DNA from 3 places in the Arthrobacter sp. 01T428 genome. Region 2 is predicted to be linked to each of the others. Evidence: riboswitches for the same ligand, from Rfam matches in the RefSeq annotation. Region 2 holds a riboswitch; each other region holds the start of a gene.
What was found. Region 2 has a riboswitch for cyclic di-AMP ahead of AC1DJB_RS05565 (NlpC/P60 family protein). Riboswitches for the same ligand answer to the same signal wherever they lie in the genome.
Positions count from the first base shown of each region.

Region 1: linked by a shared signal. The riboswitch ahead of AC1DJB_RS14045 (hypothetical protein) and the one ahead of AC1DJB_RS05565 (NlpC/P60 family protein) in region 2 are both predicted to bind cyclic di-AMP.
Region 3: linked by a shared signal. The riboswitch ahead of AC1DJB_RS07430 (aggregation-promoting factor C-terminal-like domain-containing protein) and the one ahead of AC1DJB_RS05565 (NlpC/P60 family protein) in region 2 are both predicted to bind cyclic di-AMP.

Region 1 covers NZ_JBFTPW010000011.1:103,669-109,017, reverse strand. The annotation lists gene AC1DJB_RS14065 (TetR/AcrR family transcriptional regulator) at 1-494, opposite strand, end outside; gene AC1DJB_RS14060 (helix-turn-helix domain-containing protein) at 555-950, shown strand; gene AC1DJB_RS14055 (TetR/AcrR family transcriptional regulator) at 956-1,576, opposite strand; gene AC1DJB_RS14050 (flavin-containing monooxygenase) at 1,647-2,741, shown strand; cyclic di-AMP (ydaO/yuaA leader) riboswitch at 2,826-2,971, shown strand; gene AC1DJB_RS14045 (hypothetical protein) at 2,974-4,101, shown strand; gene AC1DJB_RS14040 (PucR family transcriptional regulator) at 4,260-5,349, opposite strand, start outside.
Region 2 covers NZ_JBFTPW010000003.1:52,264-57,612, reverse strand. The annotation lists gene serC (phosphoserine transaminase) at 1-828, opposite strand, end outside; gene AC1DJB_RS05575 (iron-dependent transcriptional repressor DtxR) at 1,101-1,796, shown strand; cyclic di-AMP (ydaO/yuaA leader) riboswitch at 1,922-2,129, shown strand; gene AC1DJB_RS05570 (M23 family metallopeptidase) at 2,132-2,950, shown strand; cyclic di-AMP (ydaO/yuaA leader) riboswitch at 3,096-3,262, shown strand; gene AC1DJB_RS05565 (NlpC/P60 family protein) at 3,268-4,032, shown strand; gene AC1DJB_RS05560 (HNH endonuclease) at 4,282-4,782, shown strand; gene mobA (molybdenum cofactor guanylyltransferase) at 4,820-5,349, shown strand, end outside.
Region 3 covers NZ_JBFTPW010000004.1:158,173-163,521, forward strand. The annotation lists gene AC1DJB_RS07420 (glycosyltransferase family 39 protein) at 1-304, opposite strand, end outside; gene AC1DJB_RS07425 (bifunctional glycosyltransferase family 2/GtrA family protein) at 301-1,671, opposite strand; gene AC1DJB_RS07430 (aggregation-promoting factor C-terminal-like domain-containing protein) at 1,832-2,569, opposite strand; cyclic di-AMP (ydaO/yuaA leader) riboswitch at 2,572-2,745, opposite strand; gene AC1DJB_RS07435 (sensor histidine kinase) at 2,910-4,388, opposite strand; gene AC1DJB_RS07440 (response regulator transcription factor) at 4,401-5,141, opposite strand.

The DNA.
Region 1 (5,349 bases), on a different contig from region 2:
AGCCATTGGCGCAGGACGCTGTTGTGCACAGCAACCACCGAAGCGGCAAAGGCCACGGCCGTGACCTCGCGGCTTTCGCCCTCGGGCAACGCGGAAAGAAGATGATTCCGGAAAGCCCGTTGATAGCGATGCGTCATGACAAGTTCACGATCACGAAGGGCCGGCACTTGATGCAGAAGCTCGTAGCGGGCGAGGGAGGTTCTCCAGTTGCCCACATGGTGGCCAAAAACCAAGAGCGCGGCATCCACGACGGCACGCAACGGATCCGCCGTCGTCCGCGCAAGGAGGTCCTGGACCCGCGCCAGAATACGGTCGTGATCAGCGAAAACAATGTCCTCTTTGGAGCCGAACTTGCGGAAAAACGTGCTCCGGCTGATCCCTGCGGCATCGGCAAGGTCGTCCACGGAGGTCGCGTCATAGCCTTGCCGCACCAGTAGATCGATTGCCGCGGCCACGGCGAGCGCGGGATCCGGATTGGCGGGGTAGTTGACCATAGGCGTGAATCTAACACGGCGGCGTAACCGCACAGCCTTGAGCGCGACTAGGCTTCTGCCATGGCATTGATAGCTCCCCGCGTGACGCCTGGCTTGCCCGCGGACGACGCCCGTAACCTGGCGCGCTCACTCCAGGACAGCAACGACATCACCGTCTTCGTGGATGGCACGGTCCACCGGCTGCCGGATGAGGCGAGGGACGCCGTCGTCGACCTCCTTGGCAGGCTGGGCCGAGGTGAAGCTGTGACGGTGAGCAGCGTCGAGGAAATGCTCACGACGTCGAGGGCGGCCGAACTCGCGGGAATCTCGCACACCTACCTGCGGAACATGACTGACCGTGGCGAAATCCCGGTGGAATACCGCGGCACGCATCGGCGCATCAGGCTCGCGGACATCATGACGTGGCTGGAAACCCAGAAGAAGACGGCCGCGGCGGAAGAGGAAAGCAACAAGTAGAAAAGCTACGCGAGGGCCGCCTTGAGCGCAGCGTGGACCCAATCCCGGTAGCGGTCCAATCCCCAGGCGAAGTCCAGCACGAGTGACCGGTAGGTGTCCGGATGACCCACCGACCAGATCACGGCAGCGGCTTGCTCGTCGCTCATGCCGGAGCTCAGTGCCCCGCGCCGCCTGAGCGCGGCCGCAGCTTCCGCATAGTTCCGTAGCCGGGTTTCGGCCCGGTCCCGCTCCACTTTTGCGGCTTCGGCGTCGACGGCGGAGGCCTGCCGCATGACGGTGAACAATTGGGTGCTCCGCGGATTCACCTCGGCAAACCAGTCGGCCAACAGCGCCAGGACCGCTCCGGCGTCGGCGGCTGCGGCAGTCCGCTCGCGCATGGTCTCCGGCACGGAACGGGGAGCATCCGGACCCGCCGCCGTCGCGTCGACCACGGCCGAGAGCAGCGCAGCCTTGTTGCCCACGGAGTTGTAGATGGTCTGGACGGCCACACCTGCTTGCTCGGCAACGGCCCCGATAGTGGTGGCCACATACCCTTTGCTCAGAAACAGCTGACGGGCGGCCTCCACCACGGCAGCTTTGGTTGCGACAGCTTGAGCTAAGCGCCTGTCATTGTGCCGGATTTCCACGAAAAAAGAATAGCATTCCAGTGACTGGAATGCTATTCTAATCACCTCGGACACCTCAGGAGGCTTCGCGATGGACAGCAATGAGGCAGTGAACACGGTAATTGTGGGCGCAGGGCAGGCGGGGCTCGCCACCGGATACCACCTGAAGAAACACCTGCAAGATTTCCTCATCCTGGACTCGCAGGCCCGCGTCGGCGACGTGTGGCGGAGCCGATGGGATTCCTTGCGCCTCTTCACCCCGGCGCAGCACGATTCCCTTCCCGGCCTGCCATTTCCAGCCGCCCGGGGGACCTTTCCCGGCAAAGACGCCATGGCCGAATACCTCGAGAATTACGCCACGAACTGGGAACTCCCGGTACGCCATGGCGCCCGCGTCGTCGGCATCGAGCGGGAGGACGGCCGGTTCCGGGTGCAGTCGAGCGCCGGGTCGATCCTGGCGAGAAACGTTGTTGTTGCCACGGGCCCGAATACACAGCCACGGGTCCCGGCGTTCGCCAGGGATCTCGATCCAGGCATCCACCAACTGCACGGAGCGGAATACTCCAACCCGGACTCAATTCCGCCCGGAGATGTCCTGGTGGTCGGCTCCGGCACCTCCGGCGTCGAAATCGCCCTGGAGCTCGCACCCACGCACCGCACCTACATCGCAGGAAACCCTCCGTTCCACATTCCGGGCCCCGTGACGCGATACGCCGGCGGGCTTTGGTGGCTCTTCATCCACAAGGTGCTGAACAGATCCACCCCTATCGGCCGCAAGGTCGCGCTCGGGTTCACCCAGCACGGCGCGCCACTGATCCGGACCTCAACGCGGGAGCTCGACGCCGCGGGAGTCACCCGCCTACCACGCCTGAAGGGCACGCGCGATGGCCAACCCCTGACCGATGAAGGCCACGCGATACCGGTGTCCACGGTCATCTGGGCTACTGGTTACCAACCGGACTTTGGCTGGATCCAAGGACTTCCCACGGATGGGGACGGCTGGCCGCTCACCCTCCGGGGCGCCGTAGAACAACTCCCAGGACTGTTCTTTGCGGGCATGCCCTTCCAATACGGGTTGACCTCCGGCCTCGTGGGCGGGGTCGGCCGCGACGCCGAACACGTCGCGGGACTCATCGCCGGCCAGGCCGGGCAAAAACGGGTCACCGCGCCCGTTATTCAAATGTGACTTTGCATGCCGGCTGTTGTAACGTCGAGGGGCGACCCAGTCCCCAACCGGGCCGCTTCCGGGTTGACGCCGAGCTCTGCCGCAACCCGGAATCCGCCAGACCCGCGGCAGAGACGGGGGACCCAGAGTCTCCGGGCCCACTTCAGGCCCTTGGGGTGAAGCCGCCACGCGCGGCCGGACGGCCTCGTCCGAACCCGACAGCTAACCTCGAAGGCGTTGAGAGGCAATCACCATGTCCCCAACCATGGATCAGCCTCGCCGTGCCCAAGTGGCGGGCGAGAGCACCAAACCAACCGGACGTCGTCGGGCCACAGACAGCGAACCGTTCATCGCTGCGCCGGCTTCCGAACCTTTGAGTTCGACGGCGGCACCCACCACCGCCGCAACCCCGACGACGGCGGCACCCACCACGCGCGCGGCCGCCCGGGCGGCCGAACGGAAGCGGGCCTCAGAAGCCAGCGAAACTGCGGCCATTCAAACAGTGCCTGCCGCGGCGACAGAACCTGCCACCGCGGCCATACCGGCTGTCGCTGCCGAGACCGCGGCTCCTGCGACAGCTGAGCCGGCCACTGCGGCCATACCGACGGTGTCTGCTGCGACCTTGGCTCGCGCGACAGCAGAGTCGGCCAAAACCGAGCACGCAGCCACAACGGCACTTCCCGCGGCAACCCGCGCCGGCGCCGGTCCGGCGACCCTTACCGGTTCCTCCTTCAGCCGTGAACCACACGCCGTCCTCAAGAAGGCCGCCGCCGTCCGGACGATGAGCAACCGAATGGCAGTGGTGACAGGTGCCCTAGGCATCTTGTTGGCCGCCGGCTCCCTGGGACAAGCCCTCGAGTTGCCCTTCTTCGGCCAGGAATCCCGTGCCCAGGACGCTGCCAGCGCAGACAGCCAGGACTCCACGCAATCCGGCGCTCCTTCCACGACGCCAAGCACCTCCCCCAGCGCTGCGGAATCACCTTCGGCAGCTACCCCGAGCGCCAAGTCCGGCCAGGCCGGGGACCCGGCGCAGCATTCGCCGCAAGGACCGGTAGCTGTCGAATCGTCGAGCGTCCCTGCACCGTCGATCTCCGTTCAGGTTCCTGCCCTCCCGTCAGCGCTGCCCCCAAGCCTCACCCCGGCGCCTGTTCCTTCCACCCCGGTTCCGGCCCAGCCTGCGCCGGCTCCCAGCCCCGGTCCGACCGGACCCGCTAGCCCAACCCCGACACCGGATCCGACGGATCCAGCGTCTCCGACTCCCGCACCCACAGGTTCTTGGAAGCCACGGACCCCGGCCAGCCCCACACCGACGCCACCGCCTACCCAACCGGGCGTCGATCTTGGGTCGATTCTGGACGCAGCAACCAAGGCACTGCAGTGAGGATGGGAGGGCATCGAGCATTTGCCGTCGAGTGGCACGGACGATGCTGCCGGAACACCTGGACGCAGATGATTCAGCACCGCCCGGACCGCTGGCGCTGCAGCCTTCAGTTGAGGCAGTTCAACAAGTAGGCCAGCGCGGTTTCCGGTACCTGCGCTTCAAATCCGCGGTCGGCCAGCCCAGCGGCGCGCCTTGAGCGTTGCGTGGAGTTCGAGCCGGGTGGCGCCATTCAGCGGATCCGCTCCGATAAGCTGGCGGACCCTGGCCAGTCGGTTGTAGATGCTGCTGCGGTGCAGGTGGAGCTTCGAGGCCACATCCTGAACGGAGCCGTCGCTGTCGTAAAGCAGTTCGAGCACGGGCAGCAGCTCGCCGTTGCGGTCGGCGTCCTCGATCTCCTGGAAGTGCACGGAACCCGAATCGTCCCACCCCCCGGGCGCCTGTAGCCGTTCGAACAACTGATAGATCCCGGCCGAGCGGCTGTCCACGAGCTCGCCGAGCGGAGGATCGACGGCGGCAGCCTGGGCCGCGAGCTTCGACTGCCGGTACGCCCGGCCCAGTTGGCGAATAGCCGCAAACGGCTCGCTGATGCCAAGAATGACGCGGTCCACTTTTCGGCCGGCGCGCTTGGCGAGTTCCAGCTGATAGTGGACCAGGACCTGGGCATGCTCTGCCCGTCCGCCCGTTTCGCGGAACAACAGGACCGAGTGCGTCTCAGTCCCGGCGCTGAAAAGCACGGAATCGACCCCGATAGTGGCCTGCAGTGCGGCGGAACGGTGTGTCAGGGTCGCCGCGATCGGATCAGAGACACCGCCACTGTCCGCAGCATCGAGCACGGTAACCAGCTGCCACGGTCCCCTGCCTTGGATCTCCTTCCATCCCGCCACGGCCGCCACCGCGTTGGACTCGCCTTGGCATGCAGCGAGGAATTCCTGCTCACGGCGGCGCCGGAACTCCGATTCCGCCGTATTGGAATCGAGCAGCAACCCCGCGAGGAGGTCCAACTCGTCCCGGACACCAGGCAATTCGGCGAGTATCGCCGTCGCGGTCTGCTCGTCAAGGTCCTGCTGGACCCAGAGGTATCCCACACGGAATCCGCGCACCAGCAACGGGACGCAAACCCGCCCGACCATCCCGAGTTCTTCATTGGCGGGTACGACGACGGGACGCACCGCGGTTGCGATGCCGTGCGAGAGCTGCCAGGCGCTGACGTCCACCGGGACACGCTTGCTCAGGAGGAAATTCACGCGC
Region 2 (5,349 bases):
GGAAGCGAAATCCAGGCCACCGTTCTTGTTGAGCCACTGGACCTGGGCATCCAATGTCACCAAGGTGGACAGGGACGGCGTGTTGTAGGTCTGGTTGAGCTTCGAGTTGTCGATGGCCGTCTGCAGGTCGAGGAAATCGGGGATCCAGCGGCCGCTTGCCTTGATACGGGCGGCGCGCTCCAAGGCGGCGGGGGAGAAGAGGCCGAGCCACAGGCCTCCGTCGGACGCAAAGTTCTTTTGCGGGGCGAAGTAGTAGACGTCGGCTTCGGCAACATCAACATCCAGGCCGCCGGCTGCGGACGTCGCATCCACCAGGACCAAGGCGCCGTCGTCGCTGCCTTGAACCCGCTTGACCGGAGCGGCGACACCCGTCGAGGTTTCGTTCTGTGGCCACGCGTATACGTCCACGCCTGCTTCGGCCTGGGAAACCGGCCGGGTACCAGGCTCGGACGTGATGATGGAGGAAGCTTCAAGGAACGGTGCCTTGTTGGTCGCCGAAGCGAACTTGGAACCGAACTCACCGAAAGAGAGGTGCTGGGCCTTCTTCTCGACCAGGCCGAAGCTGGCGACGTCCCAGAACGCGGTGGAGCCTCCGACGCCGAGGATCACCTCGTAGCCCTCGGGCGCACGGAAGAACTGGCTAAGTCCCTCGCGGACGGAGCCCACCAGGTTCTTGACGGGTGCTTGGCGGTGGGAGGTGCCGAGGATCGTTGTCGAGGCGGCGGAGAGGGCCTCGATCTGCTCCGGGCGGACCTTGGAGGGCCCGGCGCCGAAGCGGCCGTCCTTGGGCAGCAAATCGGCGGGGATGGTGATGCTGTTGTCGCTCACGGGATGCTCCAATGGTGAAGTAGCGGCCTAGATGGGTCGTGGCAGGTGGCAAGCTGCCCCTTCGACTCCCCAATTCTGCCTGACACCGCAGGCGGGGGCAGAACCGAAGGTGTCATAGTCCGCCACGTGGAAACCCATCGTTCCGCCGGCTCAGGAGAGGACGGCGGACCGGGCGGTGGACAAGCGCCGGAATTATCCGGAGTAATTCCAAATAAGCTAAGCTTGGAGCTGGCGAAAATACGCAAGATACTGCGCTCGAGGAGCTGAGCTGGATGACGGATCTGATCGATACCACTGAGATGTATCTTCGGACCATTTTGGAGCTTGAAGAAGAGAACATCGTGGCTCTTCGCGCCCGCATCGCCGAGCGCTTGCGGCACTCCGGCCCCACCGTTTCCCAGACGATCGGGCGGATGGAGCGCGACGGCCTGGTGATTGTGTCCAACGACCGGCACCTTGAGCTGACTGAAACGGGCCGGAAACGCGCCACCGAGGTCATGCGCAAGCACCGGCTCGCCGAACGGCTCCTGGCAGATGTCATTGGACTGGACTGGGCCTACGTGCACGATGAAGCGTGCCGTTGGGAGCATGTCATGAGTGAGCGCGTGGAACGACGGCTCTATGAATTGCTGGACCACCCCACGGAATCGCCCTATGGCAACCCCATTCCCGGACTCGAAGCGCTGGGTGGAGCCGCGTCCCACGCCTTTACGGATGGCGTGGTCAACCTTCTTGACGCGATGAACGAATATTCACCTGAAAACCGGGTCACCGTCAGCCGGCTGGCTGAACCGATCCAGGTGGAACCGGAACTTCTGGTCCAGCTGGACGAGGGCGGAATCCGCCCGGGCGCCAGGGTGTCCCTGGAGCGCGTGGGGGAGTACATCTCCGTTCGCGTGCCTAATATCGAGGGCGCGCTGGAGCTGCCGCCTGAGGTTGCCTCGCACGTGTTTGTCACGGTCGCCTAGCCGGCCCGGCGGGGTCGCCCGCAAAGATAACGAAATTATTACCGTGGGGCTTAATCCCCTATAGTTAAATACTGGCGCCGATACCAAAGCGTTACCTGATCCGAAGCCGAGTTCTGCCAGCGGATCAGGTGGATTAGTCCATTCACTGGCAGAAACGGAGGAACCACCATCGGCTGTCGAAAGACGGCCTTGGGGTGAAGTCCGTAGCGGAAGTGCAAACAACGCAAGGCCCCTCCGGGTACCTTGCGTTTCGTGCCCTTCGCGCGGACCGGGTCCACGATCTCTCTGGCCCGAATCCGACAGCTAACTTCGCAGGCTTGCCAGAGAGGAAAACCTTGACCACGCAGAACACCAGGGGCCGCAGGCGCGCGTCCGGTCCTACTGCTGAGCTGCGGGGCACAAGCGCCGTCGAGCACGAGCGGCCGCGCGATCCCCATCGCGAACTTCGCCGCCGCAAGGGTCCTTTGCGGCAGATGGCCGAATTCGCCGCCGCGAGCGGAGCGGGACAGAAGGCCGGAGTGGCCCTCGCCACGACGGGCCTCATCCTGACAGTCGCTATGCCGGGCACCGGCGCCATGACGGCCACGGCGGATTCAAGCCAGGCCGCCTCGGCTGTGGGCACCCAGCCCGAGATTCCTGCCGCGGCAAGCGCCACGATCGACTTCAGCCGTGCCGCAGTGTCAACCACTGCGGATCCGGACAGCAAGCTCAAGCAGCTCTTGAGCGCACAGTCCGTCGGCACCATCAAGACCTCGTCCTCCAAGGGCACCCTGGGGGCGCCCCTGGACACCCTGACCACGGCCTCGCCTTTCGGCTACCGCGTGAATCCCATCACGGGCGGTTTGGGGGAGTTCCACCGCGGCCAGGACTTCGTGGCCCAGTGCGGCACCCAGGTCCATGCTGCCGCGGCCGGCAAGGTCACCTTCGCCGGCTGGCATCCGTATGGCGGCGGAAACCGCATTGTGGTGGACCATGGCAACGGCCTGGAAACCACGTACAACCATTTGTCGTCGTTCAACGTCCAGGTGGGCCAAACGGTTGGCCGAGGCGATGTCATCGCATTGAGCGGCACTACGGGCGCCTCCACGGGCTGCCACCTCCACTTTGAAGTCATGGTCAACGGCGACGTCGTTGACCCCCTGGGCTGGCTGTAGCCAATCCGATGGAAGTCTCTCGCATGCTTGTCACGCTCCGTGACCTGAATGTGACATTCAGCCAAAACTCATGTACCGTCTAACTCGCATCAACTTTTAGAGAGTTGATGCACTCGGGTGGATTGCCTAGCTCTGCCACTGCCCGAGGTTCCGTTCGCAAAACATCGTCTGGCAGAGGCGGGGGACCCACTTTTGGTCATCTTCACCGATGGCCTTGGGGTTAAGTCGCACGACTTCCGAGAGGGAGGAGTGTGGCCGGATGACTCCCATCCGAATCCGACAGCTTACCTCGCGGGCATAGGGAGAGGCCTCTTAACGTGTCTTCACGCTCTACTGTTGCGCGCCACCGTGCCGCGGTCACCAAGACCAACTCGCTTGCCGTTATCGCTAAGACTGTCGGCAGCAACGCCGGTGGCGTAGGCCGTCAGGCAGCCGTTATCGCAGCTGCTTCCGGTCTGGTGCTCACTAGCGGTATCGCAGCCAACGCTGCAGAAACCAACGTTCCCCGCGAGTCCACTTCGACCTCCGCCCTGGAAGTCCAGTCCATCGCCCAAGCCAGCATTTCGGCCGACTCCTCCGTCGCCATCAAGTACGAACGCCCGGTGGTTTCCACCGAAGCTGCTCCGGTTGTCGCAGCTCCGGTTGCCACCCAGGAAGCCGCTCCGGCTTCGCAGGCTGCCACGGGTGCCGCTACCGGCTCCTCGACGCTTTCTGTGACCGCTGCTGTTTCGCCCGCCACGAAGGTTGCCAGCGGCAAGGGCGCAGCGATTGCTGCCGCAGCTTACGCTCAGCTTGGCGTTGCCCAGGACTGCACTGCCCTGGCCTCGAACTCCCTGGCCGCTGTTGGCATCAACTTCCACGGCTGGCCGGCAGACTACCTCTCCCTTGGCCGTACGGTCAGCGCTGCTGAAGCGCAGCCGGGAGACCTGGTCTACTACCAGAACGGTGGCATGGGCATGGCCCACATCGCTGTTTACGTCGGCAACGGCATGGCAGTCCACGGCGGCTGGAACGGTGGCACCACCGCCCTTTACAGCGTCAATGTCGGCTCCGGCCCCGTCTTCATCCGCGTTGGTGGCTAAATAGCCCCGGTTACATAGCTTCACTGGAACATCCCCGCTGGTCCGCCGGTGGGGATGTCCTGTTTTAACGAGCGTGCGCTTACGTGTCCGGCACATGAACTTTGACCGACACTGCGCTGGAACCGCCGCATGGATTCGTTGATCTGGCCTTCTGGTGTTTACTCTTAGGTTGTCGATCCACAGCCCGTACATGCAGAGGGCAGCCGGCCCTCGCGCCCCTGACGGGTGCGGCCGTGAAGAGGTACGTGCATGCGCACACTCGTTCTGAATGCTGGATATGAACCGCTGGCGGTAGTAACCTTCCGCCGGGCGCTGGTCCTTGTGCTCACCGGAAAAGCGAGCGTAGTGGCCGAAGGCGACGAGCCTGTCGTCGGGCCACAAGAGATTCTCGGACGTCCTTCCGTGATTCTGCTCAATCGCTACATCCGGCCAAGGTACAACACCATCACGGCGGTCACACGCCGCGGCGTCTTGCGCCGTGACGGTCACCGTTGCGCCTACTGCGGGAAAGCAGCGCACACCATTGACCACGTCCACCCCAAATCCAGGGGCGGCGCGGATTCCTGGGAAAACCTGGTGGCAGCGTGCTTGCGCTGCAACAACGCCAAGAGTGACCACACCCCAGCCGAGATGGGCTGGAAACTGAGGTTCACTCCGGCGGCGCCCACCGGGACTATCTGGCAAATCAAGGAGCTTGAGAAACCTGCGCCCGCATGGGATCCCTTCCTCCTGCCCGAGTCGGCGGCCTGAACCGGAATTGAGCCCGCTTCCCGGGTAATCTGGGCGGGTGGACTTTGATGCGGTGATATTGGCGGGTGGCAAGTCCTCCCGCCTCGGCGGCGTGCCCAAAGCCCAGTTGAGATACGACGGCGCCACACTCCTTGAGCGCGCCGTGGCGGCCGCACGCGGTGCGGGAAGCGTCGTCGTCGTCGGCCCGGATCCCGGCACTCTGCCGGACGGCACATTGACCGCGCGGGAGGAGCCGCCCTTCGCCGGACCCGCAGCCGCGATCGCCGCCGGACTCCTCGCCCTGGGGCACGGAGGCGAAACGCAAGACGGCGAGGAGCCGTCCACGAAGCACGCGCCCTGGGTTCTCGTCCTGGCCTGCGATATGCCCCTGGCCGCCGCCGCGGTTCCGGTCCTGCTCCGGGAAGTTGCAGGCCACCAGGACACGGACGGGGCCATGTCCGTATCCGGCGACGGTAGGAAGCAGCCGCTGCTCGGGATCTACCGCGTATCTGCTTTGCAGCGCGAAGTGCAAGCTGCCGGAGAAGAACGTGGCCTGGTCAACGCCGCGGTTTTCCGCCTGCTTGCTAG
Region 3 (5,349 bases), on a different contig from region 2:
CGAACAGGAACGCCGTCCAGTCCTTGGTGCCGGCTTGAATGGCCGCTGTGTAGAAGGAGTTTCCGTAGCCGGTGGCCGCGAGGTTCCAGAGATACAGGAACGCGGTGGCTACGAGGAGCCCGGCGGCGGACGGCCGTACCCAACGGGGCTGCCGGCCAAAGGCGTATCGGGTCCAGCGGGGCGTGGCGTCCGGGGTTGATGGGCCTGCCGAGTGGCGCGGTGCGTCGGCAATCCCGACGGCGGGGCCGGCGTCAGCATTTCCGGCGGCGGGTCCTGTGCTTGCGGGAGTGATCGTGGAGGTCATGATGCTGCCGTTTCTGTGCGCGTTTTGGCTTGTGTCGTGGGTTCAGCCGACGGCGCCGCAGGCTGCCGGAAGACCCAAAGGCGGAACAACAGGAAGCGGACTGCCGTCGCGGCGAGGTTCGCTGCGACCACGGTGAGGAGCTCGCCCCAGCGGTCCGGCGTCGTCGTACTGTGCACCAAGGCGAGTGCCCCGGAGGTGAGTGCGAGGCCGATCCCGAAGACGATCAACCCCTCGAAGTGGTGCCGAACGGGATTGCCGCCCTGGATGCCGAAGGTGAAGCGACGGTTGGCGCCGGTGTTGGCGATGGCCGTAACGAGCAGCGCCAGGAAGTTCGCCAGCTGCGGGTCCATGAAGCCTCGGCAGAACAGGAAGATGAGCACATAGGCGAGGGTGGACGCAGCCCCAATCGCGGCGAACCGGACCAATTGCCCGAATAGGCTGCTGCGCGGGCTCTGCTCGGCAGTGCGGGACGACGCCGGGAGAGGCCCGCGTGCAAGTGCCGCCCGCAGTTCCGGAATCGGGATGCGTCCCGAGACGAGATCCCGGGTAAGCCGGACCATGCCGCGGATGTCGGCGAGGGCGGTCCGCACCACGTCGACGCTGGAATTGGGATCGTCGATCCAGTCGACGGGAACTTCGTGGACCCGGAGCCCGCAGCGTTCGGCGAGGACCAGGAGTTCGGTGTCGAAGAACCACGAGTTATCCATGGTGTGCGGGAGGATCTGCTGGGCGACGTCTGCCCGGATCGCTTTGAAGCCGCATTGGGCATCGCTGAAGCGGGCACCCATGAACGAGTGCAGCATCAAGTTGTAGCTGCGCGAAATGAACTCGCGTTTGGGGCCGCGGACGACCCGCGAGTTACGGGTCAGTCGGGTGCCGATGGCGAGGTCCGAATGGCCGGAGATCAGCGGCGCCAAAAGGGGCGCCAGTGCGGCGAGGTCAGTGGAAAGGTCAACGTCCATGTAAGCCAGAACGGGCGACGGCGATGCAAGCCACACCTTGCGAAGGGCGTTGCCGCGTCCCTTCTCGTCAAGGTGGACAACCGCGAGCTCAGGCAGTTCCCGGGCTACGCGCTCCGCGATTTTCAACGTGCCGTCCGTGCTCGCGTTGTCCGCCACGGTGATGCGGAAGCCATGCGGGAAGGATTCGCGCAAGTGGCCGTGAAGCCTGCGCAGGCACTCTTCGAGATCGCGTTCCTCGTTGAAGACGGGGATGGTGACGTCGAGGACGGGGATGGCGGTGTGGGTGTCCACGGGGGCGCGCCGCCCCGTGCCGCGCTGGATGGGAGTGCTGGGTTGGATGGGAAGGCCCGGCGGCACCACCGCGGGGTCCTTCAGGGTTCCGGAGGTGGATTCGATGAGCGTCATGTATCCAGAGTGCCGTTGCCGAATATGAAGGCTTTAGGCGGAACCTGTGACGTGGCTGTGGATGTGTGACCAGCGTGGCGCATCACTTGCCTGGCCAAGAAACGGAGAGGCCCGCCCCGGAAGGGACGGACCTCGACGTACTTTGTGGTTGGCTCTTGGCTTAGTACCAGTTGTGGGCCAAGTGGAAGGACCATGCCGCGGACGGCGATCCGTAGCGTTCCTTGATGTAGTTCAGGCCCCAGCGGATTTGCGTCTGGTAGTTGGTCTGCCAGTCGGCGCCTTCGGACGCCATCTTTTCGGCCGGCAGCGACTGCCCAATGCCGTAAGCGCCACTGGAGGCGTTGGTGGCAGTGGTGCGCCAATCCGATTCCTTGTTCCACAAGGTGATCAGGGCCGACATTTCGCCCTGGCCCCAACCGTAGGAGGGAAGGATGCTTGCGGCGTAGGCCTGGGCGCCGGAGGGATCATCGACGGCGACTGGTGCAGCCGGTGCCGCTGGAGCAGGGGGTGCAGCGGGTACGGCCGGTGCGGCAGCCTGGGGCGCGACGGCGGCTGGAGCGGGCGCGGCCGCCTGGCTTGGCGTCGACGCAGCGCTCGGCTTGGGGCTCGCGCTTGCGCTCGCCGACGGCGTGGCGGTGGCCGAAGGCGTGGCTGAGTGATCCACCGTGCGGGATTCGGACGTGCGGCTCATGTCCTGGGCGTTGATGGCTTGTCCGGCGGCCTGGGTGGCAGCGCCTGCGCCTAGGAACACGGCAACGACGCCGGCAACAACTGCCATGCGCTGGCCGGTGCCGAGGTTCGAGGCGGCTCGCCTCAGCGTGGAACGTGACTTGTTTCTCCGGGCAGGTTCGCCGCGGTGGCGCGCAACAGGGCGCGACTGATCCTTGGAATCAGACATGGTGATTGCCTCTCGACGCCTGCGGAGTTAGCTGTCGGATTCGGATGAGGTCATCCGGCCGTGGCCACAGCGGAACGTGGCGGCACGGCTTCACCCCTAGGGCTGGCTCAACATGAGCGCTTGCCCGGAGACCTGGGTCCCCCGTCTCTGCCTGGACTGTTGGGCACCGGGGAGTGGCAGAGCTCGGCGCCTACCCGGCGGTGGCCGGAATGATCCAGCGCACCTATTCGACGGTACAGGAGGATCCAGCTTAAGTCACATTTAGGTAACGGAGATCACGACGCCGGTGCGTCGACTTGCGCGCGCCGGGCACCGGCGTCGTACTCTTCTGGTTCGCCCGTCAGGCCGGGGCAGTCCTGAGCGCCGGGAGCCGCACCGCGAACTCCGTCCGGCCAGGCCGCGACGCCACTTCGACCGTGCCGCCGTGCGCCTGAACGATGGATTCCACAATGGACAAGCCGAGGCCGGAGGTGCCCTCGGAGCCGGACCGGGCGGCGTCGGCACGGGCAAAGCGGGAGAAGATCCTGCCCTGGAATTCAGGCGGGATGCCCGGGCCGTTGTCGGTCACGGTCACCACGGCGCTGCCATCGGCGGAGCGCATCACGCCCGTGACCACGGTGGTTCCCGCCTCGGTGTGCTTGCGGGCGTTGGAGAGCAGATTCGCCAAAACCTGGTGGAGTTGGGTGGTGTCGCCGCGGACCGTGAGGGGCTCATCCGGGAGCTTGAGCTGCCAGATGTGCTCGGGGGCCATGACTTTCTCGTCGCTGACGGTCTCGATCACCAACTGCGTGAGGTCCACATCGGTGAATTCCGGGGCCTTCCCTTCGTCCAACCGGGCCAAGAGAAGGAGGTCCTCCACGAGGGTGGTCATGCGTTCGGACTGGCTCTGCACCCGGCCCAGCGACTTGCGCCCGTCTTCGGTGAACGTCTCGGTCATGCGCAAGAGTTCGGTGTAGCCGCGGATGGCGGTCAGCGGAGTGCGTAGTTCGTGCGACGCATCCGCGACGAACTGGCGCACCTTGGTTTCGCTTTGCTGGCGGGCCTCGAGGGCGCTCGAGACGTTGTCCAGCATCAGGTTCAAAGCATGGCCGACGCTTCCCACTTCGGTGCTCGGATGGGCCGCCGACGCCGGAACACGCACCGCGAGGGCCACTTCACCGGCGTCGAGCGGAAGTTTCGACACCTTGGTGGCGACGTCGGAGAGTTGCTCCAAAGGCCGCATGGTACGGCGGATCAGCACGGTTCCGGCCAGCCCGATCAGGACCAGTCCGCCCAAGGAGACCAGCACCATGGTCCAGACGAGGGAGGCCTCGGTGTCCTCTTTCGAGGCGAGAGGGAGACCTGTGATGACAACATCGCCGTATGGAGTTTCGGTGGCCACCAGCCGGTAGCCGCCAGTGGACAGCGTGCGATCAACCGGGCGGCCATCGGACGGGAGCGCCGACAGGATTCGGGCGTCGCTGGGCGACAACGGCGCACGTGTGGCATCGGAGGACAAGAAGCCGGCATCGCTGCTCACCTGGCCTGCAAGGATGCGTGCATTGAGCGTGCCGATGCTCTGGCCGCGGGGGTCCAGCGGGTCCGGACGGCCGCCAGGGTTGCCTTGCGGCGGGCGGCCGTGGGAGGCCTGCATCAATTGCTGATCGAGCTGCTTCGTGAGGAACACATCCATGGAGGCATAGCTGACCACCCCGACTGCACCGCAGATGGCCACAAGGAGTGCCATGGAGAGAAGGATCAAGCGCGTGCGCAAGTGCCAGGTTGAAGGATTGAACCAGCTATGGTCGGTCTGGCGGGGGATACCCGAGAGTGCGGACATTCGGCGCCCCGGCTATTCGGCAGGCTTGATGACGTAGCCTGCTCCGCGCACCGTGTGGATCATGGGCGGGTGGTTGGCCTCGATCTTCTTGCGCAGGTATGAGATGTAAAGCTCCACGATGTTGGCTTGGCCGCCGAAATCGTAGTCCCACACGCGGTCCAGGATCTGGGCCTTGCTGACCACGCGCTTGGGGTTCTCCATGAGGTAGCGCAGGAGCTCGAACTGGGTCGCCGTGAGCGGGATGTCCTCGCCGCCGCGGGTAACTTCACGCGTGTCGACGTTCAGGGTCAAGTCGCCCACCACCAGCTCGGCGGTGTCCATCGCGGCCACCCCCGAGCGTTGGACCAGACGGTGCAGGCGCAACAGGACTTCCTCCATGCTGAAGGGCTTGGTGACATAATCGTCGCCGCCGGCGGCCAACCCGACGATGCGGTCCTGTACGTCGTCCTTGGCGGTGAGGAAGAGCGCAGGCACCTCCGGCGCAAAGGCGCGGATCCTGCCGAGCAGCTCGACGCCGTCGAACCCTGGAAGCATCACATCCAGCACCAGGACGTCCGGTCGGAAGTCCTTGGCGAGCTTTACCGCGGCGGGACCGTCGCCCGCCACCGCCACCGACCAGCCCGCCATGCGGAGGCCCATGCTCATGAGCTCGGCGAGGCTGGGTTCGTCGTCAACCACAAGGGCACGGATGGGGGAACCGTCCGGGTGGCTGAGTTGCGGAAGGTTGTTGGTCATGGAGTGCGAGGATGCCATGGGACAACTCTCCAATCTGCCGGTTTGCCAGTGCTTTGCCGTTGCTGTGAGCACCCTGTGAGTCCCAGCCTAGCCACCTGTCCGGAGGTTGTGGCGGTTCTGCAGGTCACAGGGAAGCCTTCAGTTCGACACAGCCAACGCACAGCAAAGCGGCTGACGCTGTTTGGGACAAGAACAATCACGACCAAACAGTCTCGATTTCGATGGA